DNA from 2 places in the Longispora urticae genome. Region 2 is predicted to be linked to the other one. Evidence: predicted binding sites of a transcription regulator. Region 2 holds the regulator's gene; the other holds the start of a gene.

The links. Region 2 encodes HspR, which represses chaperone genes until heat shock. Its sites were predicted from a motif close to TTGAGTNNNNNNNACTCAA; they were not measured.
Positions count from the first base shown of each region.
Region 1: the regulator HspR is predicted to act here: its motif matches at 4,556-4,574, upstream of lon (endopeptidase La).

Region 1 is NZ_JAQZSH010000031.1:44,394-59,083, forward strand. Features, by position in the region: gene PT931_RS21395 (DnaJ family domain-containing protein) at 1-30, shown strand, start outside; gene PT931_RS21400 (GNAT family N-acetyltransferase) at 90-608, opposite strand; gene PT931_RS21405 (alpha/beta hydrolase family protein) at 678-1,796, opposite strand; gene lon (endopeptidase La) at 2,082-4,529, opposite strand; gene PT931_RS21415 (dienelactone hydrolase family protein) at 4,686-5,324, opposite strand; gene PT931_RS21420 (NAD-dependent epimerase/dehydratase family protein) at 5,395-6,048, shown strand; gene PT931_RS21425 (NUDIX domain-containing protein) at 6,239-6,697, shown strand; gene PT931_RS21430 (hypothetical protein) at 6,849-7,265, opposite strand; gene PT931_RS21435 (HAMP domain-containing sensor histidine kinase) at 7,288-8,769, opposite strand; gene PT931_RS21440 (response regulator transcription factor) at 8,766-9,461, opposite strand; gene PT931_RS21445 (hypothetical protein) at 9,529-10,128, opposite strand; gene PT931_RS21450 (LysR family transcriptional regulator) at 10,560-11,633, shown strand; gene PT931_RS21455 (BTAD domain-containing putative transcriptional regulator) at 11,755-14,690, shown strand, end outside.
Region 2 is NZ_JAQZSH010000002.1:288,664-303,353, reverse strand. Features, by position in the region: gene PT931_RS01540 (bifunctional salicylyl-CoA 5-hydroxylase/oxidoreductase) at 1-2,069, shown strand, start outside; gene PT931_RS01535 (hypothetical protein) at 2,246-2,617, shown strand; gene PT931_RS01530 (antitoxin) at 2,730-3,011, opposite strand; gene PT931_RS01525 (heat shock protein transcriptional repressor HspR) at 3,095-3,505, opposite strand; gene dnaJ (molecular chaperone DnaJ) at 3,502-4,656, opposite strand; gene grpE (nucleotide exchange factor GrpE) at 4,685-5,263, opposite strand; gene dnaK (molecular chaperone DnaK) at 5,263-7,110, opposite strand; gene PT931_RS01505 (dynamin family protein) at 7,275-8,975, shown strand; gene PT931_RS01500 (GTPase) at 8,978-10,555, shown strand; gene PT931_RS01495 (hypothetical protein) at 10,557-11,075, opposite strand; gene pdhA (pyruvate dehydrogenase (acetyl-transferring) E1 component subunit alpha) at 11,575-12,708, shown strand; gene PT931_RS01485 (alpha-ketoacid dehydrogenase subunit beta) at 12,708-13,691, shown strand; gene PT931_RS01480 (dihydrolipoamide acetyltransferase family protein) at 13,694-14,690, shown strand, end outside.

The sequences.
Region 1 (14,690 bases), on a different contig from region 2:
GCCCGCTGGAAGGAACACCGGGCCGGCTGAGGGCGGCGGTCAGCGGCGGGCGGCGGTCACCCGCGTGGGGCGGGCCGGCCCCGGGGCGCTCAGAGGTCCCGGACCATCACCTGACCCGGCCAGACCGCCCCGGACGGCAACGTGAACTCCACCGCCTCCGCGTGCGTGAAGCCCTGCCGTTCGTAGTAGGACACCAGGGCCCGGTCGTCGCCGCCGTAGCAGTCCAGCCGGACCCGGGTCACGCCCCGCGCGCGGGCCACGTCGGCCGCGTGGTCCAGCAGGCGCGCGCCGATCCCGAGACCGGCGTGCGCGCGGCTGGCGAGGAGGAACAGCACGTACACCTCGGGGACCGTCGCCGGGGGCAGGGTGTCCGGCACGTCGCCGAGGACGAGCGCGCCGACGGGAGTCCCGTCGAGTTCGGCCAGGTACAGCCCGCCGTCGCGGCCCCAGGACTCCGCCTGGCGGAGCCGCCGGGCACTCGTCGACTGCCGCCCGGTGCCCCACTGGCCGGGCCGGCCCTGCTCGACCAGCCACTCGGCGGCGCGATCGAGCAGGGCCAGCACGGTGGGTACGTCCCCGGGGCCGCCGGGCCGGATCGTCCACGTCACGGGTACCACTCTAGGAGCCGCGTACCCGTCGAAGGGGTTCCGTGGCACGGCTCTCCGCCCTGTCGCGATTCACGGCACCCGGGTCAGTTCCGGCCAGCCCGGTTCGTCGAGCGGCCAGCCCGGACCGCCCGACAGGAACCCGTCGAAGAACGCCCGCAGACACGCGCGCTGGGCGGCCACCGCCCGACCGTGACCGACCGTGCCGACCACCCGGTCGAAGAGCGGCCCGGGCAGCCCCGGGGACCCCTCGGCCGCCCGGTAGATCGTCGGGAAGTCGGTGAAGCCGTGGTGGGTCCCCCCGGACAGGGTCAGGTCCCGCTTCCAGCCGCGGTGCCGGGCCCAGAAGTCCGCCCAGCCCGGGTCGCCGCCCGGGGCGTGGCTGCGGGCCCGGTGGCCGCCCGCGCCGTCCGGACGGGACAGCGCCGCGCCGAGCAGCAGGAACGGGCGGTCGTGGCCGTGCCGGGCGACGTTGGCGGCGGGCATCGGGTTGCCGGGCGACGCGCCCAGCGGGCCGTCCAGGTCGGCCCCGGCGGCGAACCGGGCGTCCAGCGCCATCGCCTCGCACGCGGCGGTCCCGCCCAACGAGTGCCCGAACACCCCGACCGCTGTTCCCCCGCCGGTCAGCGCCGGCAGGCTGTCCAGGACGAACGACAGGTCCGCGACCCGGGCGTCCAGGGCGCGCCCGATGTACCCGGCCATCCCGGCCGGGTCGGCGACCATCTCCTCGGTGACGGCCCCGTCGGCGCGCACCCGGCCGTCGGGGAAGGCGACCGGCGACCCCTCCCCGGGATGGTCGACGGTGACGACCGTGTAGCCGTGGCTGGCCAGGTCGGAGACGAGCGCGGTGGTGGTGCCGCGGGCCATCCCGAGCCCGGGGGAGAACAGTACGACCGGGCCGTTTCCGGCGGCCGGGGCATCCCGGTGACCGGCGGTGGGGGAGGTCCAGTCCACGACGCCCGCCGGGAAGCCCCCGGCCGCCACGAGGGTGTCGAACAATCCCGCCGCCCCGCCCGGCAGCCACGGGGCCCGGGGCCGGCCGGTGACGTCGCCGGCCGGGTACCAGACGCTCACCATCAGCTCCCGGGCCAGCTCCGGCAGCCACGGGTCCGGCCGGGCGGCGTCGGTGAGGTGCGCGTCGGTCACGCCGACCGGGTGCGGTCCGGTCGGGGCGGGCAGAACGAACTCCATCGGGTACTCCGCTCTCGAAGGGTGCCGGCAAAGGTACCGGTTACGGATCAGCCTTCGCGGGTATCCGGAAGTTGTGCCGCCGCTCGCGCCCCCCGTCGCGGGCGGCGGCCCTCAGCGGCACGCCGAAGGGCGACAACCCGGCAAGGTTGTCGCCCTCGGTGGTCCCTCCGCCGTGCCGATCCGGAGCACGCCCGGCCGTCCCCGGCACCCGTGCGTCCTGTCCCGCGGTCCCCGGCACCCGCGCCGTCCGGGCACCCTGTCCCGCGGTGCCCGGCGACGTCGGGGTCAGGCCGCGTGCGCCAGGGTGGCGGCCTCCGCCGGCCGCAGCGCCAACCGCACCACGTCGGCGACGTCCGCCACCACGTGGATCGTCAGCTGGTCGCGGACGGCCGCCGGCAGGTCGTCCAGGTCCGGCTCGTTGCGGGCCGGCACGATCACCTCGGTCAGGCCCGCCCGGTGCGCGGCGAGCAGCTTCTGCTTCACGCCGCCGATGGGGAGTACCCGGCCGTTGAGGGTCACCTCGCCGGTCATCCCGATCTCCGGGCGGACCGGCCGGCCGGTGGCCAGGGACGCGAGCGCCGTGACCATCGTGATGCCGGCGCTGGGGCCGTCCTTCGGGACCGCGCCCGCCGGCACGTGCAGGTGCAGCCGCCGGTGCAGGGCCGCCGGGTCGACGCCCAGCTCGGGGCCGTGCGAGCGCAGGTAGGACAGCGCGATCTGCGCGGACTCCTTCATCACGTCGCCGAGCTGGCCGGTCAGGGTCAGCCCCGGCTCGCCGTCGGCCAGGGCGGTGGCCTCGATGAACAGCACGTCGCCGCCCGCGCCGGTGACCGCGAGACCGGTGGCCACGCCGGGGACCGCCGTGCGTTCGGCGGACTCCGGGGTGAACCTCGGCCGGCCCAGGTAGTCCTTCAGGTTCGCGAGCGTCACGTCCACGGTCGGGGATGCGGGCACGACGGCGTCCGGCGACGGCGCGGGGTCATCGGCCACTCCGGCTGCGAACCCGAACGGCGCGACCCGGGACTCCCCGGCCCCCTCCGGCGCCGTGCCCCCGGCGGCCGGACCGGCGCCCGGCCCGGTCGACAGCTCGACCGCCACCTTCCGCAGCACCCGCCCCAGCGCCCGTTCCAACTGCCGCACCCCGGCCTCCCGGGTGTACTCCGACGCCACCAGCCCCAGCACCTCGTCGGTCACGGTCACGTCGTCCGCCGTCAGGCCGGCCCGGTCGAGCTGCCGGGGCCACAGGTGCCCGCGCGCGATGGCGACCTTCTCCGCCTCCGTGTACCCGTCGAGCGTGACGACCTCCATCCGGTCCAGCAGCGGCCCCGGCACCGTGTCGGCGACGTTCGCCGTGGCCAGGAACAGCACGTCGGACAGGTCGAGGTCCACTTCGAGGTAGTGGTCGCGGAACGTGTGGTTCTGCGCGGGGTCGAGGACCTCCAGCAGCGCGGCGGCCGGGTCCCCGGCGTATCCGGCCGACAGCTTGTCCACCTCGTCGAGGAGCACGACGGGGTTCATCGAGCCGGCCTCGCGGATGGCCCGGACGATCCGCCCCGGCAGCGCCCCCACGTACGTGCGCCGGTGGCCCCGGATCTCGGCCTCGTCGCGCACCCCGCCGAGGGACACCCGGACGAACTTGCGGTCCAGGGCCCGGGCCACGGACTCGCCGAGGCTGGTCTTGCCGACTCCGGGCGGCCCGACCAGGGCGAGCACCGCGCCGGAGCCCCGGCCGCCGACCACCTGGAGGCCGCGGGCGGCGCGCCGGTTGCGGACCGCCAGGTACTCCAGGATGCGGTCCTTGACGTCGTCGAGCCCGGCGTGGTCGGCGTCGAGCACCTCGCGCGCGGTGCGCAGGTCGGTGTTGTCCTCGGTGCGGACCGTCCACGGCATCTCCAGCACCGTGTCGAGCCAGGTCCGGATCCAGCCGGACTCCGGGGACTGGTCGCTGGCGCGTTCGAGCTTGTCGACCTCGCGGATCGCCGCCTCGCGGACCTTGTCGGGCAGGTCGGCGGCCTCGACCCGGGAGCGGTAGTCGGCGCTGCCCTCGGGCTCGTCCTCGCCGAGTTCCTTGCGGATGGCGGCGAGCTGCTGGCGGAGCAGGAACTCGCGCTGGGTCTTCTCGACGCTCTCGCGCACGTCCTCGCTGATCTTCTCGGACACGTCCAGCTCGGCCAGGTGGTCGCGGACCCAGACGGTCAGCTTCTCCAGCCGCTCGGCCACGTCGAGGGCGGCGAGGAGCTCGGCGCGCTGTTCGAGGGACAGCCAGGGCGCGTAGCCGGCGGAGTCGGCCAGTTCGGCGGGCTCGGTCATCCGCTCGACCGCGTCGATCACCTGCCAGGCGCTGCGCCGCTGGAGCAGGGCGACGACCACTTTGCGGTACTCCGTGGCCAGCTCGCGGACCCGGTCGGTCACCGGCGGCTCCTCGAACCGGGTGACCTCGACCCACAGGGCGGCCCCCGGCCCGGGCACCCCGGAGCCGATCTTCCCCCGGGCCAGGCCCCGGATCACGGCGGCCGGTTCGCCGCTGGACAGCCGGCCGACCTTCTCGATGACGGCGACGGTGCCCACCGGCCCGTACTCGCCGTCGAGGCGGGGGACCGCCAGCAGGGTGTCGTCGCCGGCCGTGCGCGCCGCGTCGACGGCGGCCTGGGTCGCGGCGTCCAGGGTGACGGGGATGACCATGCCGGGGAGCAGGACGGACTCGGCCAGGGGGAGGACGGGAAGTGTAGCCATGAGGTCACCTCTGTAATCACGTAAACATGAGTCTCTTCGGCTCAAGTTCACGGGGGCCTCCGGTGTTCCCGGTGTGACGGCCGCCACGGAGGATTTCCGCCCCGGTGGGCGCGGTCCGCCCCGACGTGTCGGGCCCCGGTGGCCGCGCGGCCCGGGCTACTTCCGGCCGTCCGGCAGGTGCTCCACGAACCAGGCCGCCGCCCAGTCCGCCGCCTCCGCCAGGGTGCCCGGCTCCTCGAACAGGTGCCCGGCGCGGGCGATGACGGCGACCTCGCTCTTTCCGCCCAGTTCCCCGGCGGCGCGGCGGTTGAGCTCCAGTACCTCGGTGTCCAGCGCGCCGACGATCAGCAGGGTCGGCGCCCAGACCCGGCCGAGCAGCCCGGCGGCCAGGTCGGGCCGACCGCCCCGGCACACGACGGCCGCGACGTCCCCGGGTCGTTCGCCGGCCGCGATCAGGGCCGCCGCCGCGCCGCTGCTCGCCCCGAACAGCCCCACCGGCAGGCCGGCCAGCTCCGGCCGTTCCCCGACGGAGCGCACCAGGGCGGCGACCCGGCCGGCGAGCCGGGGGATGTCGTACCGGGCCTCCTCGGACAGGCTGTCGACCGGGGTGAGCAGGTCGACCAGCAGGGTCGCGAACCCGGCCCGGTGCAGCCGCTCCGCGACCACAGTGTTGCGCGGGCTGTGCCGGGAGCTGCCGGCACCGTGCGCGAACAGCACGACGCCCGAGGGATAGGCCGGCACGGAGAGGTCGGCGTCGAGGGCCACCCCGCCCGCGTCGATCAGGATCGAGGTCATGCCTCGATGCTGGCAGCCCCCACCGGCCCGCCGGGCGGGAATCGAGGACCTTGTCTGGTACTTGTTGACGGTGAAGATCATTCTGTTCGGCGCCACCGGCATGGTCGGCCAGGGCGTGCTCCGCGCGTGCCTGCTCGCCGACGACGTGGAGTCCGTGCTGGTCGTGGGGCGCACCCCGACCGGCCGGCACGATCCCAAGCTCCGTGAGCTCCTCCAGCCGGACCTGACGGACCTGTCGGGGGTGGCGGACCAGCTCGCCGGGTACGACGCGTGCTTCTTCTGCCTGGGCGTCACGTCGGCGGGGCTGAACGAGGCGGAGTACACCCGGGTCACCTACGACCTGACGATGGCCGCCGCCCGCCCGCTGGCCCGGCTGAACCCCGACCTGACGTTCGTCTACGTCTCCGGCGCGGGCACCGACTCCACGGAGCGCGGCCGGTCGATGTGGGCCCGGGTGAAGGGCCGCACGGAGAACGCGGTCCTCGACCTGTTCCCGAACGGGTACGCGGTCCGGCCGGCCGCCATCCAGCCGGTGCACGGCGAGCGCTCGAAGACCCGGTGGTACCGGCTGGCGTACGTGGTCGCGAGGCCGCTGTTCTGGCTGCTCCGCGCGGTCGCGCCGAGGTACGTGACGACGACGGAGGAGCTGGCCGGGGCGATGCTCGGGCTGGCCCGGGACGGGTATCCGCGCCGGGTGCTGGAGAGTGTCGACTTCCGGCAATGACTGAATTGGGTGTTTACAAGATGAATTAGTTGGATAAAATAAGTAATGGTTGTGTTGCAGCACAACCCTGAGGTCGCCCGGACGCCGTCGTGGTTGAGGGGCTGCGATGAGCGCGGCGACCTCGCCCGGCCGGGGGTGGCGTCTCAGGGGTCAGACGCCACCCCGCCCGCAGGGCCGGCACAATCAGGGCGTGGCTGACAGGCGAAGCGCGGGAATTCTGGTGTACCGGCGGGCCGGCGACGACGTCGAGGTCCTGCTCGGGCACATGGGCGGCCCGTTCTGGGCCCGCAAGGACGAGGGCGCGTGGTCGGTGCCGAAGGGGGAGTACACCCCGGAGGAGGAGGCGGTCGACGCCGCCCGGCGCGAGTTCCGCGAGGAGCTGGGGCTGCCCGTCCCCGAGGGGGACCTCGTCGCGCTGGGCGAGGTCCGGCAGGCCAACGGCAAGATCGTGACCGTGTGGGCCGTCGAGGCGGACCTGGACCCGGCGGACGTGGTGCCGGGGACGTTCACGATGGAGTGGCCGAAGGGGTCCGGGACCCTGCGGGAGTTCCCGGAGCTCGACCGGGTCGCGTGGTTCGGGGTGGCCGACGCCCGGACCCGGATCGTCGCCGCCCAGCGGGAGTTCCTGGACCGCCTGGCCCGGCTCTGACTCCCGAGGCGTGGCGACTGCCGAGGCGTGGCGACTGCCGAGGCGTCGCCGGCTCCGGATGGGCGCGGTCGGCGCTGGTCGCGGGAGCGGGCGACCTGATCCCGGGCGACGTGCGGGGACCAGCCCGGGTGGGCCGGCCCCCGCTCGCCCGTCAGGACGTCGGTGACGGGGCGGGCGACGCCGGACGGTTGGGGGCCGGGAAGGCCGGCCCGTCGCCGGGCCGACCGGGCTGGACGTGGCCGCGCCGCTCGTCGCGCCGCTCCTCCCGGTGCGAGTCCCGGCGGTCGTCGTCGAACCGGCTGACGCCGGGGCGGTCGGGTCCGCCGTGGTGGCCGACCGCCGCGCCGACGGCCAGGCCGGCCGCCCCGCACAGGCACGCGCCGAGCAGGAACGCGCCGATCAGGGCGCCGATCACCTTGCCGGAGGGCCGGCGGCGGGGAGCGGCGGGTGCCGGCGCGACCGGGGGCGCCGGGGGCGCCGGCGGAGCGGGGGACTCGGCCACCGGTGCGGGCTCGGCCGCCGCGGCGGGCAGCTGCGTGGTGGGCTGGTTCTCGGGCTCTGTGGTCATGTTCCCACCCTGACGGCGTTCCCTAAGGGTGGCCGCCGGGCTCTCTAAGAAAATCCGATGAGTCCGGGCCGCCGGGTGCGGCCGTCGGCAGGGTCACGGTCAGCAGCGCCCCGCCCGTGGCCGCCCGCCCTGCCGCGACCGTCCCGCCGTGCTGCTCGACGGTCTGCGCGACGATCGCCAAACCCAGGCCGGAGCCGGGCATCGACCGCGCCGCCAGGGCCCGGTAGAACCGTTCGAACACCCGGGGCAGGTCCTCCCGGTCGATCCCGGGCCCGGCGTCCGCGACGGTCAGGGTCGCCGTTCCGGCCGCCCCCGCGAGCCGGACGTCCACAGTGGCCCCCGGCGGGCTCCACTTCGCCGCGTTGTCCAGGAGGTTCAGCACCATGCGCTCCAGCGCGGCCGGCCGCCCGGCGACGGTCACCGGCTCCAGGCGGGTGGCGAAGACGACCCCCGTGCCCCGGGCCCGGACCCGTTCGACGGCGGCGGCCACGACCTCGGAGAGATCCACCGCCTCGACGGGTACGGGTCCCGGGTCCTCCCGTGCCAGCTCCACCAGTTCGTTGGTCAGCTGGGTCAGCTCGACGACCTGCACCTCCAGGTCGCGCAGCAGCCGGGACCGGTCGTCGGCCGACAGGGTGCGGCCCGGGGTGGCCTCGGCGCGGACCAGCAGTTCGATATTGGTACGCAGGCTGGTCAGCGGGGTGCGCAGCTCGTGCCCGGCGTCCTCGACGAGCATCCGTTGGGCGGTCCGGGACGCGTCCAGCGCGCCGAGCATCGCGTTGAACGACCGGGCGAGGCGGGCCACCTCGTCCTCGCCGTCGACGGGGATCGCGGCCTGGAGGTCCTTGGTGACCGCCACGTGCTCCACGGCGCGGGTCAGCCGCTCGACGGGGGCCAGCCCGGCGCGGGCCACGCTGCGGCCGAGCAACCCGGCACCGGCAACCCCCGCGAGGCTGCCGACGGCGAGCAGCGCGCCCAGCTGGCCGAGGGTGCGGTTCACCGGTTCGGTCGCCTGGGCCACCTGGACCGCCCCGCCGCCGGGCAGCCGGACGGTGAGCATCCGGTAGCTGTCCCAGCCGATGCCGACCCTCTCGCGGTGCTGGGGCAGGCCGGCCACCGCGACCCGCCGGGCGCCCTCGGTCACCGGCAGCACGGGCCGCACCCCGACCCCGGTCCCCGCGCCGTACGGGACGCCGGCGGGGTCGAGGAGCTGCCAGCGCGGGCCGAAGTCCTGCTGGTGGAACTGCCGGGGTCCGCGGCCGGGCCGGTGTTCGTCGTCGTCGCTGTCCGGGATCCTCGGCGGCTGGACGGTGTCGCGCCACCGTTCGGGCTGGGCGGCGATGGTGCGCGCGTCGGTCTCCAGCTGGCCGTCGAGCTGCCGGTACAGCTCGGTGCGGACCACGAGCCAGGACAGCACGCTGACCCCGACGACGGCCACGGCCACCGCCGCGGCGGCCAGCAGGGACAGCCGGGACCGCAGGGTGAGGCGGCGCCACCGGTTCACAGCGGCTGCTCCCGGAGCACGTACCCGACGCCGCGGACCGTGTGCAGCAGGCGGGGCTCGCCCTCGGACTCGAGTTTGCGGCGCAGGTAACCCAGGTAGACGTGCAGGCTGTTGGAGGACTCGCCGAAGTCGTACCCCCAGACCTGCTCGAACAGGGCCTGGCGGGTCAGCACCTGGCGGGGGTGGCGCAGGAACGCCTCCAGGATCGAGAACTCCGTCCGGGTCAGCCGGACCAGCCGGCCCGCCCGGCGCACCTCCCGGGTGGCCGGGTCCAGGGTCAGCCCCGCGAACCGCAGCTCGCCCTCGCCGGTGTCCGGCACGGCCCCGACGTGCAGGGTGCGGCGGAGCAGCGCCCGGAGCCGGGCCAGCAGTTCCTGGAGCGCGAACGGCTTGACCAGGTAGTCGTCGGCCCCGGCGTCGAGCCCGGCGACCCGGTCGCCGACGCTGTGCCGGGCGGTGAGCATCAGCACGGGGAGCAGCAGGCCCTCGGCGCGCAGGGTCCGGCACGTCTCCAGGCCGTCCAGGCGGGGCATCATCACGTCGAGCACCACCGCGTCGGGTTCGCCGCCCCGGACCAGCTCCAGGGCGCGGCTGCCGTCCTCGGCGGTGGTGACCTCGTACCCCTCGAAGCGCAGGCTGCGTGACAACGAGTCGCGGACCGCCGCGTCGTCGTCGACCACCAGAATCCGCACCGGCCCACCCCCGCTCCCAGCATCGCCGCACGAGCCGTGCGGTGTCTAAGAGAATCGTAGGAGCCGGCTAAGAAGTTCCGGCCCGGGCCGCGTAGTCCAGGTTGCCGGACAGTTTGCCGGCCCGGTGCGCGAGGTAGCGCAGGCCGGCCGGGTCGGCGTGCCGGGCGACGTCCTCGGCCTCGGTCATCAGCCGGACGGCGAGCGCGACGGCGCCCTCGGGGCTGGGGTCGGGGTTCGGGGGAAGGTCGGGGAAGGCCGCTGTCGCGGCGGGGCCGGCCGGGGGTCGGAGTGCCGCCCGGTCGGGGCCGGGCTCCCGCCAGGCGGGGGCCTCCCGCGCCGCGCCGGGCTCCCGCCAGGCGGGGAGTTCCCGCGCCGTGCCCGGCTCCCGCCAGCCGGGGGACCCCTGGTCGTCCGGCCCCTGGGTGTCGCGCCTGTCGGCGTTCCGGGACCGCCGGTCGCCCGCCGTCAGCCGGTTGACCACGGTCGCCGAGGCCAGGGCGAGGACCGCGCAGCCGCCGTAGACGGCGGTCACGGTGGCGGGGCCGGCCCCGGGGTGGTGCTCGGGGAGGTAGCCGAACGCCGCGTGCGCGAGGGCGGCGAAGTACATCAGGGCGTGCAGGCTCGACCGGTTCACCGCGAGGCTGACCCTTCCGGAACCCTTGTCCATGCCGAATCTCACGGGCAGGGCTAGGTGCCACTCGGTGGGCGGCGTAGGTTTGTGGTGGGACATCGGGGCTCCTCCGTTGGGCTCCGTGGTCTTTCCGTGGTCGGGTCCGTCTGCATCGGACCCGACCACTCCCGGTTCCGCCGGGGGATTCTGTGTAACAGCTCCGCGTCGTTTCGGATATGTGCGCCCCCCGTCCCTGGGGAACTGTTAGGTGCCTTGACGATGCGCTCGGCGTAGCGGGCGTTCACGGTCAGTCAACCTGTCGTTCGGCAGCGCGCACAGTGGACACTCGTCCTCACGCAGCGTGAGGATTTTTGCTCTCGGTGACCTAAATCACACACCTATAGTCCAAGGTCCAGTGGGGACGCGAATCTTGTCGCCTTCTGGACGACCACTGTTGGTGACCGGATCCCCGCGCCTACGCTGCGTCCGTGGGCACCCGTGACGACAGCGCACCCGACGAGTGGGAGTGCCGGCAGTTCATCGCCGTCGCCGAGCACCAGGGATTCATGAAGGCCGCGGACGAGCTGCGCCGGGAGACCGGCCGGCCCGTGCAGCGCCAGACGATCAGCCGCACCGTGGCCAAGATCGAGGAGTGGTACGGCGAGCGCCTGCTGACCCGGGAGGGCCCGAAGCGGCGGCTGTACCCGACCGGGCCCGGCCAGCGGTTCCTGGACTCGGCCCGGAGCGTGCTCGCGGAGTACCAGGTGATGCGGGGTGGGGAGTCCGCGACCGGCGGCCCGCGCACCCTGGCCTGCCTGCCGCACCACACGGGCTTCGTGGCCCGGGCCGAGGACCTGCTGCTCGAGCGGGGCGGCCCCGGGGTGCGGGTGGTCTACCTCGACCAGGCGAGCCGGGGCGACGCGGGCTTCCACGAGAACGCGCTGAGCCGGCTCCGCGAACGGCGGTACGCGTGGATCATCGGCCCGGACGTCCGCGACCCGGTCTGCGCGTCGGTCCGGCTGTACACCGCGCAGCTGGAGGCGATGGTCCCGGCGGACTACGACGGGGACGCGATGACGGTCACCGAGCTGGTCAACGAGCACCAGATGCTCGCCCCGCCCCGGGACATGCGGTCCCGCCGGCTACTGGAGGAGAGCATCCGGCGGTGGGGCATCGCGGATCCGGGGCCGAGGGTGCGGGTGCTGAGCGAGACGTACGAGAGCGCCACGAGCGTGATGCGGATCCGCAACGAGCACCACCGGCCGGGCCGGCCGAGCAGGGTCGTGGTGGTGCCGTCCGACGTGGCGCTCGCCTACAAGCGCGGGCGGGAGTTCGCCGGGCTGAACGCGGACAAGTTCCGCTGGGTGCCGCTGTACCACCGCGACGACGCCGGGGCGGACCACCTGTTGACCCTCGATGTGTTCGTCACGACCACCCGCAGCCGGGAGCCCGAGGTGCTCCGGGTGGTGGAGGCGCTCCGCGAGGCGGTGCGCGCCGTCGACGGGAGCGGCGAGGTCGGGCTGTCCGGGGAGCCGTTCAGGGTCCCACCAGCGGTTCTTTGAACAAACTTAACTGGGGGCTATGCGGCCTAGCGCCGGTTGGTTAGGCTACGCGTTATGGATCATGGTGGTGGGTGTTTCGTACCCCCAGGTCCGTGAAGTTCGGGGGAGCGGGGGGAAGCACGTGCAGGTTCGCGTCCTGGGACCGCTGGAAGTCCTGGTCGGGGGCGAGCCGGTGCCACTCGGCGGCCGCCGTCCGCAGATCATCCTGGCCATGCTGGCGCTGGAGGCCAACCGGGTCGTGCCCGTCGACCGGCTCGTGGACGCCGTCTGGGACGAGAGCCCGCCGTCCACCGCCCGGGGCCAGGTCCAGATCTGCGTGTCCGCGCTGCGCCGCGCCCTCGGCGTCCCCGACGCGATCGGCACCCGGCCGCCCGGCTACCTGCTCGCCGTCGGCGACCGGCAGCTCGACGCGCACGTCTTCGAGGAACGCCTGACCGCCGCCCGGCTGCTCGCCGACGCCGACCGGCTGGCCGAGGCCGCCGACCAGCTCCGCGAGGGCCTGGCCCTGTGGCGGGGCCCCGCGCTCGCCGGGGTCGACGGCCGGCTGCTGCGCACCGCCACCACCCGGCTGGAGGAGAGCCGGCTGACCGCGACCGAGGAGCGGATCCGGCTCGACCTGGCCCTCGGCCGGCACGACGAGCTGGTGGGGGAGCTGTTCGAGCTGGTCGCCGCGCACCCGCTCCGCGAACGGCCGCACGCGCACCTGATGACCGCGCTGTACCGCACCGGCCGCCCCGCCGAGGCCCTGGAGGCCTTCCGCCGGGCCCGGGCCGTCTTCGTCGAGGAGCTCGGCATCGAACCCGGCGAGGAGCTGCGCCGGCTCGAACACGCCGTGCTGTCCGCCGACCCGGCCCTCGACCCGCCGAGCGCCCCGCGGGCCGTCGTGACCGCGCCGGCCGGGACGCCGCGCCAGCTGCCCTCCGACACCGCCGACTTCGTGGGCCGCAGCCGCAGCGCCGCCCTGGCCGCCGACGTGCTGTCCGGGGCCGACGCGCCCGCCGTGCCCGTCCTCGCGATCACCGGTCCCGGCGGGGTCGGCAAGTCCGCGCTCGCCGTGCACCTCGCGCACCGGGCCAGCGCGGACTTCCCCGACGGCCAGCTGTACGCCGACCTGCGCGGCGTGTGCTCCCCGCCCGTCGGGCCGGCCGAGATCCTGGCCCGGTTCCTGCGCGCCCTCGGGGTGGCCGGCACCGCGATCCCGGACGGCCTGGCCGAACGCGCCGAGCTGTACCGGACCCGGGTCGCCGGCCGCCGGATGCTGATCGTGCTCGACGACGCGGCCACCGAGGAGCAGGTCCGTCCGCTGCTGCCGGGCTCGGCGGGCGCCGCCGTGGTCGTCACCGCCCGGGGCCGGCTGTCCGGGCTGGCCGGCGCGCGGCACCTCGCCCTCGGGGTGCTCGACCGGGACACCGCGCTCGGCCTGCTGGCCCGGATCGTCGGCCCCGAGCGGGTGTCGGCCGAGCCGCGCGCCGCCGAGGCCCTGGTCGACCTGTGCGGCGGCCTGCCCCTGGCGCTGCGGATCGCCGGCGCGCGCCTGGCGTCCCGGCCGCACTGGCGGATCAGCCGGCTCCTCGACCGGCTCCGGGACGAGACCCGCCGGCTCGACGAGCTGGAACACGGCAGCCTGGGCATCCGGGCCAGCATCTCGCTGAGCTACGAGGGCCTGGCGCCCCCGGCCCAGCGGCTGCTGCGCCGGCTGGCCCTGCTCGACGCCCCGGACGTCGCCGGCTGGGTCGGCGCGGCCCTGCTGGACACCGGGGTCGAGGAGGCCGAGGACCTGCTCGAACTGCTCGTGGACGCGCAGCTGCTGGAGGTGGTGGGCGGGGCGCGGTACCGGTTCCACGACCTGATCCGGGTCTTCGCCCGCGAGCGCGCCCTCGCCGAGGAGTCCGTGCCCGAGGTGCTGGGCCGGGCGTTCGGCGCCTGGCTGGGCCTGGCCGAGAGCGCGCACCGCCGCGAGTACGGCGGGGACTACACGGTCCTGCACGGCCCCGCCCCGCGCTGGTCGCTGCCGGCGGCCACGATGGACGACCTGCTGGTGGACCCGGTGGCCTGGTTCGACTCCGAACGGGCCGGGCTGGTGTGCGCGATCCGGCAGTCCTGCGCGCACGGCTGGGCGGACCTGGCCTGGGACCTGGCGATGACCTCGGTGACCCTGTTCGAGGCGAAGAGCTACTTCGACGACTGGCGGGACTGCGCGGAGAGCGCGCTGGCCGCGTGCCGGCTGGTCGGGGACCGGCGCGGGGCGGCGGCGATGCTGCACACCCTGGGCGCGCTGCACGTCTACCAGCGCAACTTCGCCGACGCGGACACCCTGATCGGCGGGGCGCTGCGCACGTTCGAGGAGTGCGGCGACGGGCACGGCAGGGCGCTCGTGCTGCGGAACCTGGCGTACCTGGACCGGATGCTCAGCCGGCCGGAGTCCGCGCGGGCCCGGTACGCCGACGCGCTGACCGGGCTGCGGGCCGCCGGGGACCTGATCGGGCAGGCGCACGTCCTGAGCAACATGGCCGGCCTCAGACTCGACGCGGGGGAGCCCGAGGCGGCCCGCGACCTGCTGGAGGAGTCCCTGGCGATCTGCCGGGACGTGGGCAGCCGCCGGGTCGAGGCCCAGGTGCGGCACCGGCTCGGGGAGGTGGCCCTGTTCCTCGGCGACCTGGACCGGGCCGCGCAGGACTTCCACTGGGTACTGCGGATCGTCCGGCACGCCGGCGACCGGGTCGGCGAGGCGTACGCGCTGTACGGGCTGGGCATGGTCCGCAGCCGCGAGGGCCGGTACGAGCAGGCCGAGGCGTCGCTGTCCCAGGCCAGGCTGATCGCGGAGGCCGTGGACGAGCGGCTGATCGTGGGCCGGGTGCTGCACGCGCTCGGCGAGCTGGAGGCCCGGCAGTTCCGGCACGAGCCGGCCATCGAGCGCCTGGCGGAGGCCAGAGACCTGTTCCGGGCGATCCCGGCGGTGATCTGGGAGGCCCGCAGTCTGCTGTCCCTCGGCGAGGTGTACGCGGGAGCGGGCGACCTGGCCTCCTCGGAGCGCAGCTACGACGAGGTGATGGAGCT
Region 2 (14,690 bases):
TGGCCAGCTCGTTCGCCCGCTGGGACGACATCGACGTGCGGTACCGGGGCGAGGTCATCACCTCCGGCGGCCACGGTTTCGCGGCGGTCAGCCGGCGACTCCTGCTGAGCCTGCTCGTCGAGCGCTGCCGGGACCTGGGCGTCGTGCTGCACCACAACACCGAGTTCCCCGGCGACCATGGCGCGTACGACCTGGTGGTGGCGGCCGACGGCGTGCACTCGGCCACCCGCAGGTCCCTGGCCGCAGAATTCCGGCCGAAGTACGAGACGGGCGACTGCCGCTACATCTGGCTCGGCACGGACAAGGTGTTCGACGCGTTCACGTTCGACGTGCTGGAGACCGAGTTCGGCGTGATGCAGGCGCACGCGTACCCGTACGACACCCACGGCTCGACGCTGATCATCGAGATGCGGGCCGACGTGTGGGAGCGGGCCGGGTTCACCGACGAGAACGCGATCGAGCGGATCGGCGCCCTGTTCGGCGACCTGCTCGGCGGGCACAAGCTGGTCAGCAACAACTCGAAGTGGATCGACTTCACGACGGTGAGCTGCGAGCGCTGGCAGCACGAGAACGTGGTGCTGATCGGCGACGCCGCGCACACCGCGCACTTCTCCATCGGCTCCGGGACGAAGCTCGCCATGGAGGACGCGCTGGCCCTGGTCGCGTGCCTGGCCGAGCAGCCCGACCTGGACCTGGCCCTGACCGCGTACGAGGTGGAACGCAAGCCCGTCGTCGTGTCCACCCAGCGCGCGGCCCGGGCCAGCCTCGACTGGTTCGAGAACCTCGCCGACTACGTGGGCCAGGAACCGCTGCGGTTCGCGTTCAACCTGCTCACCCGGTCGCGGCGGATCACGTACGACAACCTGAAGCTGCGCGATCCGGAGTTCGTGGCCCGGGTGCAGGCCAGCGGTACCCCGCCGATGTTCGAGCCCTTCCGGCTGCGCGGCCTGGAGCTGCCGAACCGGATCATCGTCTCCCCGATGGACATGTACTCGGCCGTCGACGGCATGCCCAACGACTTCCACCTGGTGCACCTCGGAGCGCGGGCCCTGGGCGGCGCGGGCCTGGTGATGACCGAGATGGTGTGCGTGTCCGAGCCGGGCCGGATCACCCCGGGCTGCACCGGGCTGTACACCGACGAGCAGGGCGACGCCTGGGCCCGGATCGTGCGGTTCGCCCACGACAACGGCGCGAGGATCGGCGTCCAGCTCGGGCACTCCGGACGTAAGGGGTCCACGAAGCTCATGTGGGAGGGGATGGACGAGCCACTCCCGGAGGGCAACTGGCCCGTGGTCGGCCCGTCACCGCTGCCCTACGGCCCCGGAAGCGCCGTCCCGCGCGAACTGACCCCCGAGGACCTGGAAGCGATCACGGCCGAGTTCGTGGCCTCCGCCGTCCGGGCCGACCGGGCGGGCTTCGACCTGCTCGAACTGCACTGCGCGCACGGCTACCTGCTGTCGTCGTTCCTGTCCCCGCTGGCCAACCTGCGCACGGACGCCTACGGCACCGACCGGCTGAAGTTCCCGCTGGAGGTGTTCGACGCGGTCCGCGCGGTCTGGCCGGCCGAGAAGCCGATGTCGGTCCGGATCTCCGCGACCGACTGGCACGCGGGCGGGGTCGACGCCGACGAGGCGGTCCGGATCGCGGCCGCGTTCGCCGAGCACGGGGTGGACGCGATCGACGTGTCCACCGGTCAGGTCCTCGCGGCGGAGCGCCCGGCATACGGGAGGTCCTACCAGACCCCGTACGCCGACAAGATCCGCAACTCGGTGCCCGGGCCCGCCGTGATCGCCGTCGGGGCCATCTCCTCGTACGACGACGTGAACTCCATCCTGCTCGCGGGCCGTGCCGACCTGTGCGCCATCGGCCGCGCGCACCTGTACGACCCGCACTGGACCCTGCACGCGGCGGCCGAGCAGGAGCACAGGATGGCCTGGCCGTCGCCGTACGCCGCGGGCAGCCGTAAGCCGCAGACCGGGCGAACCGACGGCCCGAAGCCGCGCCTGGAGTTGCTGCGCGGTAACGATTCGGGCACGCGACACCAACGTTGGCGTCCCGAAACCCCCTGATCTGCACCCATTGTCCCTCAGACAATCATCATCGTCACCGCGCGGGGGATAGCCCCGCGCCCCGCGATCCGGCTAAGTTGTCGCCGCTGACTGGTGTTTTGGGAAGAGGGGGAGTCGTGAACGAACAGGCCACGTTCCACGGCTTCGCGAACCCGGTCGACCCGACCGGCGCCGAGATGCGCGAGTGGGCGTACCACCCGGACTCGGTCTCGCTCGCCGGGCTCCCGCCGGACTGGGACCTGCTGGTCGCGCAGGACTCCCTGATCCCCACGCTCTACGAGCTGGCCGCCGACGCGCAGTGCCCGGCCCGCCGGTTCGCCCTGCACTGCCTGTACATCTACACGGCCGACGCGGTCCGCACCGACTTCCGGGCACATCCGAAGCGCCGGCTGAAGAAGATGATCGACCGGGCGGGCGGCGAACCCGACGAGCAGCTGCGGATGTGGGCCGCCAACGCGCAGGCCCTGATCAGCCACCCCGAGCTGTTCGACTACGCCGAGTGGTGCCAGGGCGGCCTGGTCCGCAAGCCCCGCCGCCTCCTGACGTAGACAGAGAGCGGGCGGAGCCTGGAGCGGCCCCGCCCGACGCCGAGGTCAGTGATACGACGTCGGCGTAACCCCCACTCCTGGGTGGGGTTCCGGTGCTCTAGGCACCGGACAACTACTTGTCGCGGTTACCCATCTTGTTGATGGCGTCCTTGGCGGTGTCGGCACCCTTGTTGATCTGCTCGGTGTACTTCCCGCCGGTCTTTTCGTCCGCCATGTTGGCGCCCTTGTCGACCATCTCGCCGGCCTTGCCAGCCATGTTGCCCATCGCGCCGCCGGCCTTGTCCTTCATGTCGCCGGCCTGGTCCTGGGCGTTGTCCGTAGCTTCGGCGGCCTTGTCCTTGGTGCCGCCGAGGACGTCCTCGGCCTTCTTCTTGATGTCGTCAAAGATGCCCATCTGTGCTACCCCCCTGAAACCGGCTTCGGGCCCATTTGCCCGAATTGCCAGCACTCATGAGTATAACTCTGGATAGGCGGGAGTTACCTGGATTCGGGCGAGCGCCTCGGCCGCCAGACCACCAGGGCCGTCTCGTGACTGGGCACCACGGCGCGCCGGGCGAACCCGGGGTGCAACGCCGCGAACTCCGCCCCGCGCCGCTCCGACTCCGCCAGCGCGGCCTCGGTCGCCGCCAGCCGGTGCCGCAACTCGTCGACCATGTTCTCCAGGTCGATGATCCGCTTGATGCCGGCGAGGTTGACGCCCTCCTCCTGGCTCAGCCGCTGGATCTCGCGGAGCACGTCCACGTCCCGCGCGCTGTACCGCCGGCCGCCGCCCGGGGCCCGGCCCGCCTCGACCAGCCCCAGCCGGTCGTACTGCCGGAGGGTCTGGGGGTGCATGCCCGCCAGGCGCGCCGCCACGGAGATGATCAGGACTTTCGCGTGGGCGTTCATGACCTCTCCCGCCGTCGCACCTCGGCATCCAGCTTGCTCCGGTCCGCCGACGGCGTCGCCGCCGCGAACTCCGCGAGTGCCTTACGCGCCTCCTCGGAGGCGTCCTTGGGCACGTCGACCTCGATGGTGACCAGCAGGTCGCCCGCCGAGCCGTCCTTGCGTCGGATGCCCTTGCCCCGGACCCGCAGGGTGCGGCCGCTCCGCGTACCCGACGCGAGCCGGACGGTCACCCCGCCCTCCAGGGTCGGCACCCGTAGTTCCGTGCCCAGCACCGCCTCCGGGAAGGTCACCGGCACGGTCAGCAGCAGGTCGTCGCCCATCCGGCCGAACACCTCGTGCGGGCGGACCCGGATCAGCACGTACAGGTCGCCGGGCGCGCCGCCCCGTTCACCGGGTTCGCCGCGTTCCTTCAACCGGATCTTCTGCCCGTCGGCCACGCCGGCCGGGATCCGGACGTTCAGGGTGCGGGCCTTCGTTACGCCGCCCGTACCGCCGCACTCCGTGCACTTGTCCTTGTCGTCCACGATCGAACCGACACCCTGACAGTCCCGGCACGGCTCGCTCATGCTGAACGCGCCCTCCGCCCGGGTCACCAGGCCCCGGCCGCCACACGTCGGGCAGGTCCGCGGCGTGGTACCCGGCTTCGCGCCGCTGCCGTGGCAGATGTCGCAGGTGCCGGGCGAGCGCAGGGTCAGCGGCAGGGTCGCGCCGAGCGCCGCGCTGTCGAAGTCGAGCATCAGCTCGGCCTCCACGTCGCGCCCCCGGGCCGGGCCGGTCCGCCGCCGGGCGGCACCGCCGCCGAACAGGTTGCCGAACAGGTCGCCGAAGCCGCCCCCGGCACCGGCGCCACCGGTGTAGTTGCCGAAGTCCTGCTGGCTGCGCGGCCCGGGACCGCCGCCCCGGAAAGCCCCGCTGCCGAACAGGGAGCGCAGCTCGTCGTACTCCTTGCGCTTGGTGTCGTCGGAGAGCACGTCATAGGCCTCCGACACGGCCTTGAACCGGTCCTCGGCCTCCGCGTTGCCCGGGTTGTGGTCCGGGTGCAGCGAGCGGGCCAGGGTCCGGTAGGCCTTCTTGATCTCGTCGGCGGAGGCGCTCTTTGACACCCCGAGTACTGCGTAGAAGTCCTTCTCCAGCCAGTCCTTCGAACTCATCGAGCGCCTCCCTCCGTCATGCGTTGTTCTATTCTGCGGTCTCGTCGGCCGCAGCGGGCTCCCCGACGGCCACCATCGCGGGCCGGAGGAGCTTCTCGCCGAGCAGGTAGCCCCGGCGCATCACGTCCACACAGGTCGCTTCGGTGACGTCCGGCGAGGTGAAGTGCGCGACGGCCTCGTGCAGCTTCGGGTCGAACGGATCGCCCTTCTCCCCGAAACCGACCAGCCCGAACTTCGCCACCGCCTGGGACAGCTGCTCCGCCAACGTGCCGAACGGCCCGACCAGGTCGCCGTGGTCGCGGGCCCGGTCGAGGTCGTCGAGGATCGGCAGCAGGGCGGCGAGCACCGCACCCGTGGCCTGCTCGGCGACGAAGCCCTTGTCCCGGTCGACGCGCTTGCGGTAGTTCGCGTACTCGGCGGTGACCCGCTGGAGGTCCTTGGTGAGCTCGTCGAGAGCGTCCTGGGTGGAGTCCTCCTCCAGGATCTCGACCGCGGGGGCCTCCGCGGCCGGCGCCGGAGTGGCGCCGTCCGCGGAGATCCTGCGCTTGTCGCGGATCACGACCGGCTCATCCTCCTGGCGGTCCCCGCCGGTGGGCGAGCCCGCCATCACTTCTTCTTCTCGTCGTCGATGACCTCGGCGTCGACGACGTCCTCACCCTGCTGGTTGGCGTTCGGGGCGTCGTTCGGAGCGCCCGCGCCCGGGCCGGCCTCGCCAGCCGCCGCGCTCGCCGCGTACATCGCCGAGCCGGCCTCCTGGGAGACCTTGGACAGCTTCTCGGTACCGGCCTTGATGGCGTCGATGTCCGTACCCCCGAGGACGCCCTTCAGCTCGCCGAGCGCGTCGTTGATCTCGGTCTTCTTGTCCTCCGGGATCTTGTCGCCGTTCTCGGCGACGAACTTCTCGGTCTGGAAGACGAGCGAGTCGGCCAGGTTGCGGGTCTCCGCGTCGTCCCGGAGCTTCTTGTCCTGGTCGGCGTGGTCCTGCGCGTCGCGCATCATGCGCTCGATGTCGTCCTTCGGCAGCGCGGAGCCGCCGGAGATCGTCATCTTCTGCTCCTTGCCGGTGCCCAGGTCCTTGGCGTGCACGTTCACGATGCCGTTGGCGTCGATGTCGAACGTGACCTCGACCTGCGGGACGCCGCGCGGCGCCGGGGGCAGGCCGGTGAGCTCGAAGGTGCCCAGCGCCTTGTTGTACGCCGCGATCTCGCGCTCACCCTGGAACACCTGGATCAGCACGGACGGCTGGTTGTCGGCGGCCGTCGTGAAGATCTCCGAGCGCTTCGTCGGGATCGTGGTGTTGCGCTCGATGAGCTTGGTGAAGATGCCGCCCTTGGTCTCGATGCCCAGCGACAGCGGGGTCACGTCGAGCAGGAGGACGTCCTTGACCTCGCCCTTGAGCACGCCGGCCTGGAGAGCGGCGCCGACGGCGACGACCTCGTCCGGGTTGACGCCCTTGTTGGGCTCCTTGCCGCCGGTCAGCTCCTTGACGAGCTCCGTGACGGCGGGCATCCGGGTCGAGCCGCCCACGAGGATGATGTGGTCGATCTTCGCCAGCGGGATGCCGGCGTCCTTGATCGCGTCCTGGAACGGCTTCTTGCACCGGTCGAGCAGGTCCTGCGTCATGCGCTGGAACTCGGCCCGGGTCAGGGTCACGTCGAGGTGCAGCGGGCCGTCGGGGCCGGCCGTGATGTACGGCAGGTTGATCCCGGTCTGCGGGGTCGCCGACAGCTCGATCTTGGCCTTCTCGGCCGCTTCCTGGAGCCGCTGGCGGGCCATCTTGTCCTTGCCCAGGTCGATGCCGTGCTGACCCTGGAAGGTCTTGATCAGGTGCGCGATGATCCGCTCGTCCCAGTCGTCGCCGCCCAGGTGGTTGTCACCGGCGGTCGACTTGACCTCGACCACGCCGTCGCCCACCTCGAGGAGGGACACGTCGAACGTGCCGCCGCCGAGGTCGAAGACGAGGATGATCTCGTCGTGCTTGTCCATGCCGTACGCCAGGGCGGCCGCGGTGGGCTCGTTGACGATCCGCAGGACGTTGAAGCCCGCGATCTCACCGGCCTCCTTGGTGGCCTGGCGCTGGGCGTCGTTGAAGTACGCCGGGACGGTGATGACCGCGTCCGTGACCGGCTCGCCGAGGTACGACTCGGCGTCGCGCTTGAGCTTCATCAGCACCCGGGCGGAGATCTCCTGGGCGGTGTAGGGCTTGCCGTCGATGTCGATCTTCCAGTCCGTACCGACGTGCCGCTTGACCGAGCGGATCGTCCGGTCCGGGTTGGTGACCGCCTGACGCTTGGCTACCTCGCCGACGAGAACTTCGCCGTTCTTCGCGAACGCCACGATGGACGGGGTCGTCCTCGACCCTTCAGCGTTGGCGATCACCGTGGGCTCGCCGCCCTCCAGAACGCTCATGCATGAGTTCGTCGTTCCGAGGTCGATTCCGACCGCACGTGCCATGTTGATGTGCCTCCCGAGTTGAGTGAACCGGACTCAATATTGCCAGACGATTGCGCAGAGTCAAACCAGAGTTGAGTCACACCCGCGCAACCTTGCAAGATCGGATACCGTGATTTCGGTGAAACAGGGTATGAACGAGGCACGCCGACGCGGAAGATGAGGCTGTGACGGGCGCAGACAAGCTCGGGGCCACGCTGAAAGAGCTGCGTGGCATGGTCCGTGGTGCCCGTTTTCCCCTTGACACTCCGGGTGCGTCCCAGGCGCGGACCGTCGCGCACGACCTGTCCGAACAGCTCGACGACTACCTGCTGCCCCGGCTCGCCCGGCTCGACGCGCCCGTCCTGGTCGTCGTCGGCGGCTCGACCGGTGCCGGCAAGTCGACCCTGATCAACAGCCTGGTCCGGGCCCCGGTGAGCGCCGCCGGGGTGCTGCGCCCGACGACCCGTTCACCGGTACTGGTGAGCCACCCCGCCGACAGCCAGTGGTTCCGGGGCTTCCACATCCTGCCGAAGATGTCCCGGGCGACGGGCATGGACACCGGGATGTTCCGCGCGATCCAGGACGAGGACGAGCGGCCCAACCCGGCCGCCAACATCCACCTGGTCACCGCGACCGGGCTCACCCCGGGGCTGGCGTTCATCGACGCGCCCGACATCGACTCGATGGTGGCGTCCAACCGGGAACTGGCCGGCCAGTTGTTCGCCGCCGCCGACCTGTGGCTGTTCGTGACGACGGCGGCGCGGTACTCCGACGCGGTGCCCTGGGAGTTCCTGCACGCGGCGAAGGAGCGCGACGTCGCCCTCGCCCTCGTGATGGACCGGGTGCCGCCGGGCGCGGAGGCCGAGGTGACCGCGCACTTCGAGGAGCTGCTCGCCGAGCACGGCCTCGACGAGGAGCAGCTGTTCACGATCTCGGAGACCCCGCTGGACTCGCACGGCCTGCTCCCCGAGGCCACGATCCGGCCGCTGTCGGAGTGGTTCGCGAAGCTGGCCGGCGACGCGACCAGCCGGGCCGAGGTGGTCCGCCGCACCCTGGACGGCGCGGTGCGGTCCGTTCCCGACCGGGTGCGCGCGCTCGCCGACGCGTCCGAGGAGCAGGCCGCCGAGCGCGACCGGGTCAACGGGGCCGTCGACGACGCGTACGCCGAGGCGCTGGACACCGTGCGCCGGGACCTGTCCGACGGGGCGCTACTCAAGGGCGAGGTGCTGGCCCGGTGGCAGGAGCTGGTCGGTACGGGGGAGTTGCTCCGCGCGCTCCAGGCCCGGCTGGGCCGCTGGCGCGACCGGGTCACCGCCGCCGTCACGGGTCGCCAGGTGGCCGGGGAGCCGCTCCGCGAGGCGCTGACCAGCGGGGTGGCCGCCGTGATCACCGCGGCCGGGGTGGAGGCCGACGACCGGGCGCGCGCGGCGGTCCCGGATCCGCCCGAGCCCGATCCGGTCACCCCCGCGCAGGCCGAGCGCCTGGTCCGGGACTGGCAGGCGGGCGTCCTGGAGCTGGTCCGGGTGGAGGGCGCGAGCAAGCGCGGGGTGGCCCGGGTCGCCGCGTACACGGTGAACGCCACGGGTCTGCTGGTCATGATCGCGGTGTTCACGGCGACGAGCTTCATCCCGACGGGCGCGGAGGTCGGGGTGGCCGCCGGCACGACGGTCGTGGGCCAGAAGATCCTGGAGGCCATCTTCGGCGACCAGGCGGTCCGCACGCTCGCCGCGAAGGCCCGCAAGGACCTGCTGACCAGGGTCGAGGCCCTCTACGACGAGCGCCGTACCCCGCTGCTGCTCGACCCGCCACTGGCCGTACCCGTCGATCTGCGCGAACTTGCGTCCGAGGTCGACCGGGCCCGCAAGGCGTGGGGGATGCTCCGGTGAAGATGCCCCGCCCGCGCCCCGTGGCCCTGCCGTCGCGGCTGAAGTCCCTGCGCCGGTTCGTGGAGGTGGTCGGGGACCGGCTGCCGGCCGCCGAGCTGGCCCCGGTCCGGTCGGTGCTCGAACGCGCCGGCCAGCGCCTCGACCTGTCCCGGGAGCACACGGTGGTGGCGCTCGCCGGGGCGACGGGCAGCGGCAAGTCGAGCATGTTCAACGCGCTCGCCGGGCTGGAGCTGTCCGACGTCGGGGTGCGCCGGCCGACCACGGCCCGGACCCAGGCGTGCGTGTGGGGCCCGAACGGCTCCGGTGAGCTGCTCGAATGGTTGCGGCTGCCCAGCTGGCACGCCCGGGAGACGGTGCTGGACGCCGACGAGCAGGCGGCGTTGCGCGGGCTGATCCTGCTGGACCTGCCCGACTTCGACTCGACGGCCGCCGCGCACCGCGAGGAGGCGGAGCGGCTGCTGGACCTGGTCGACCTGGTGGTCTGGGTGCTGGACCCGCAGAAGTACGCGGACAACCTGGTGCACGAGCGGTACCTGAGCCAGTTCCGCCGGCACCGCGAGGTCACGGTCGTCGTGCTGAACAAGGTCGACACCCTGCCGCCCGACGGGGCCCGGGCCTGCCTGGAGGACCTGACCGGCCTGCTGAAAACCCACGGACTCAGCGGGGTACCGGTGCTCGGCGTCTCCACCACCACCGGCGCGGGCGTGTCCGAGCTGCGCGCCCTGATCGAGAAGGCCGTCGCGGGCAAGCGCGCGGCCTCCAACCGGCTCGGCGCCGACGTGGACACCATGGCCGGCCGGCTCGGCGCCTTCGTCGGCCCGCCCCCGGCGAAGATCACCTCTGATCTGGTCCGCCGGGCCAGCGCCGCCCTCGCCGCCACGGCCGGGGTGGACGCGGTCGCGGAGGCGGCCGGCGCGTCGTACCGGAAGAGGGGGGTCGCCGCCACGGGGTGGCCCCTGACCCGCTGGCTGGGCAGACTCCGCCGTGACCCGCTGAAGCGCCTGCACCTCGACCCGGTGGCCCGCACCTCGGTGCCGCCGCCGACCCCGGCCCGGCGCGCGGCGGCGACCCTGGCCGTCCGGGACCTCGCCGACCAGGCCAGCGTCGGCCTACCCGAGCCCTGGCCCGCCTCGGTGCGGACGGCGGCCCGCGCCGACGAGGCCGACCTGGCCGACGCGCTGGACCGGGCCGTGGGCTCGACGGCGATCACGGCCCGTAACCCCCGCTGGTGGCGGTTCGTGGGCGGGTTGCAGTGGGTGTTCGCGCTGTGCGCGCTGGTCGGGGTGGGCTGGCTGCTGGTCCGGCTCGGACTCGGCGCGCTCGGCATCGACCTGCCGCTGCCGAAGCAGGGCATCGTGCCGGTGCCGACCCTGCTGCTGGGGGCCGGGCTGCTCGCCGGCCTGCTGCTGACGGTCGTGACCCGGCCGCTGATCGGGATCGGGGCCCGGCGCACGGAGCGCCGGGCCACGTCCGCGTTGCTCGCCGCCGTGGACCGGGTCACCGAGGAGCATGTGGTGGCCCCGGTCCGCGCCGAGCTGACCTGCTACGACGACGCCCGCAAGGCGCTGGACGCGCTGTGAGTCAGCGCGTCCAGTAGCGGTACGACACGACCGGGTGGGCCTCCGACGGGACCACCCGGCGGGAGGTCACCGCCTCGGTCCTGCGGGGCGTCACCGGTTCGACCCGGCGGAGGGTCGGCACGCCCGCCCGCGTGACCGGCGGCAGCATGCGGATCGTGACCATGCCGGTCCGGTACGCCCGCTCCGGGCACAGCGGGGTGCCGTCGGGCAGGAAGCCCAGGTACAGGCCGTCCACCAGCGTCTCCGCCAACGGGCCGGTCCCGATCGGGGACAGCGAGCCGGGGCCGAGCGGGTCGGGCCGCAGCGGCCGGCCGGGCGGCGGCGACTGGATCGGCACGAGCCCCTCCGGCACCTTGGGCCCGGCGGGCACCGCGGTGACCGGGGTGGGTACAGGTTTGACGGGCGGCCTGACCCGGTCCACCTTCTTCGGCTCGGGTACGGGCACGGCGACGGGCGGCTGCTCGACCGGCGCCGGCGGTATCGGGGCCACGGCCGTCGTAGGGCCGACCGTGATCACCATCGGGCCTGGTGGCGGTGCCGCCAGGTACGGAGTGGTTGTGGAGTTGGTCCTGGTGTCATCGATGCTCGATGCGCCGGCAGATATCACGACTGCGGTTGCCAGAGTGGCCACCGCGACGAGTCCCCCGACCGCGCGGATATTCATCCCCGTGCCTCCCTCGTGTCCTCCCTGGTACAGGATGACGTAATCGCACGCTGTGCGCGATCCCTTACTTGACCGTTTTCTGATGTGGAGTTATCACACGTTCCACCCGTTATGGTTGATTTATGGCGGCGCGGCGTGCACAGAGAGCCATCCGCGACTGTGGTCGCGCTCACCGGGCGTGCGATGCTTGCACTTGACGGCACCGAGGCCCGAGGCGCACTACCGTGCGTAAACGGGCCTTTCGTGCCGGCGCTCCCGCCGCGCGGTGCTCGACCAGAACTCCCGCGGCAGACGTTCACGCTCCGGCGCGCCACCCCTGCGTCGGCGCACCTCGCGAGGGAGAAGGGAAAACCGTATGGCCGAGAGGGCCAACGCCAAGGCGAAAGCCGGACGCCGCAAGAGCGGCGAGCCGGAGTTCGTCCAGCTGCTCACCCCTGAGGGTGACCGCGTAGACCACCCCGACTACACGGTCGACTTCACAGACGACGAGCTCCGCGGGCTGTACCGCGACCTCGTCACCGTCCGTCGACTGGACGCCGAGGCGACCGCACTCCAGCGCCAGGGCGAGCTGGGCCTGTGGGCCGGGCTGCTCGGCCAGGAGGCCGCACAGGTGGGAGCAGGGCGCGCCATGCGCCCGCAGGACATGGCCTTCCCGACGTACCGGGAGCACGGCGTCCTGTACACCCGGGGCATCGACCCGATCATGCCGTTCGGCTTGTTCCGTGGCGTTGACCAGGGCGGATGGGACCCGAACGAGTACAAGTTCAACATGTACACGATCGTGATCGGCGCCCAGACGCTGCACGCCGCCGGGTACGCGATGGGCATCCAGAAGGACGGCAACGTCGGGGACGACAACGGCGAGGCCGTGATCGCGTTCTTCGGCGACGGGGCCAGCAGCCAGGGCGACGTGAACGAGGCGTTCGTCTTCGCGGCCGCGTACAACGCGCCGATCGTGTTCTTCTGCCAGAACAACCAGTACGCGATCTCCGAGCCCGTGATCCGCCAGACCCGGGTGCCGCTGTACCAGCGCGCGCAGGGCTTCGGCTTCCCGGGCATCCGGGTCGACGGCAACGACGTCCTCGCGGTGCACGCGGTCACCAAGGCCGCCATGGACAACGCGCGGCGCGGCAACGGCCCGACGATGATCGAGGCGTACACGTACCGGATGGGCGCGCACACCACCTCGGACGACCCGACCCGGTACCGCCAGGGCGCGGAGGTCGAGGAGTGGAAGACGAAGGACCCGATCCTGCGTCTCGGCCTCTACCTCAACAAGCGCGGCCTCACCGACGACGCGTTCCTCGCGGACGTCGAGAAGGAGGCCGGCAAGGTCGCCGTGCACCTGCGCGAGCGGGTGCTGGCCCTGCCGGACCCGGCTCCGGTGAGCATGTTCGACAACGTGTACGCGGGTGGCTCCCACCTCCTCGACGCCCAGCGCGCCGAGTTCGTGGCGTACGAGAACTCGTTCGAGGGGGGTAACCACTGATGGCCGCTGAGACCCTGACCCTGGCCAAGGCCCTCAACACCGGGCTCCGCAAGGCCATGGAGGACGACCCGAAGGTCGTGCTCATGGGCGAGGACATCGGCAAGCTCGGCGGTGTCTTCCGGATCACCGACGGTTTGCAGAAGGACTTCGGCGAGGACCGCGTCATCGACACGCCGCTCGCCGAGTCGGGCATCGTCGGTACCGCGATCGGCCTGGCCATCCGTGGCTACCGCCCCGTCGTGGAGATCCAGTTCGACGGCTTCGTGTACCCGGCGTACGACCAGATCGTCTCGCAGCTCGCCAAGATGCACTACCGGTCGGGCGGCAAGCTGAAGATGCCCGTCGTCATCCGGATCCCGTTCGGTGGCGGCATCGGCGCGGTCGAGCACCACTCGGAGTCCCCGGAGGCGTACTTCGCGCACACCGCCGGCCTCAAGGTGGTCTCGTGTAGCAACCCCGCCGACGCGTACTGGATGATCCAGCAGGCGATCCAGAGCGACGACCCGATCGTGTTCATGGAGCCCAAGCGGCGCTACTACGAGAAGGCGTCCGTCGACCTGTCCGTCGAGCCGGCCGGCTCGCTGTTCACGTCGAAGGTGCTCCGCGAGGGCACGGACGCGACCGTCGTGGCGTACGGCCCGATGGTCAAGGTCGGCCTGGAAGCGGCCACCGCCGCCGCCGAGGACGGCCGTTCGCTCGAGGTCATCGACCTGCGCAGCCTGTCCCCGCTGGACCTCGGCCCGATCTTCGACTCGGTCCGCAAGACCGGCCGGCTGGTCGTCGTGCACGAGGCGTCCCGCAACCTGGGCATCGGCGCCGAGATCTCGGCCCGGGTCACCGAGGAGTGCTTCTACTCCCTGGAGGCCCCGGTCCAGCGCGTGACCGGCTACGACATCCCGTACCCGGCGTCGCGGGTCGAGGAGGAGTTCCTCCCGGACCTCGACCGGGTGCTGGACGCCGTCGACAAGTCGTTCGGGTGGTGAGCATGTCGCGGATCAAGCAGTTCAAGCTGCCGGACCTGGGCGAGGGCCTCACCGAGGGCGAGATCCTCACCTGGCTGGTGAAGGTCGGCGACACGGTCGAGCTGAACCAGCCGATCGTCGAGGTCGAGACGGCCAAGGCGGCCGTGGAGATCCCGTCGCCGTACGTCGGCGTCGTGACCCAGCTGTTCCACGGCGAGGGCACCACGGTCAACGTCGGCGCGCCGATCATCGAGTACGACACGGACCCGGGTGCGGGCGCGCTCCCCGAGGCGGCCCCGGCTGCCCCGGCGGCGGCCGGCAAGCCCGAGCGTGAGGCGAACCTGGTCGGCTACGGTCCCCGGACCGGTACGGCGACCCGGCGGGCCCGCAAGGGTGCCCCGGCGCACGCTCCGGCCCCGGCCCCGGTACCCGTCGAGGTTCCGGTTGTCGTCGCCCCGGCCCCGGTGGCCGTCGCTCCGGTCGTCACCCAGCCGGTCGTCACCCAGCCGGCCGCGCTCAACGGCGCAGCCCTGCACGTGCTGGCCAAGCCCCCAGTCCGCAAGCTCGCCAAGGACCTCGGCGTCACCCTCGCCGGGATCGTCGGCACCGGCCCGCAGGGCTCGATCACCCGGGACGACGTGCAGGCCGCCCTGAGCGCGCCCGCGACCGCCGCCCCGGTCCGGGTCACCTCCACCGGTGGTGAGACCCGGATCCCGATCAAGGGCGTCCGCAAGCTCACCGCCGAGAACATGGTCCGGTCGGCGTTCACCGCGCCGCACGTGACCGAGTTCCTCACCCTGGACGTGACCCGCGGGGTCAACGCCCTGGAGCGGCTGAAGAAGAACCGCGAGTGGCGGGACGTGCGGATCTCCCCGCTGCTCCTCGTCATGCGGGCCGTGACGGCCGCGCTGAAGAAGCACCCGATGGTCAACTCGTCGTGGGACGAGGCCGCCCAGGAGATCGTGGTCAAGGACTACGTCAACCTGGGCATCGCCGCCGCCACGCCGCGCGGGCTGATCG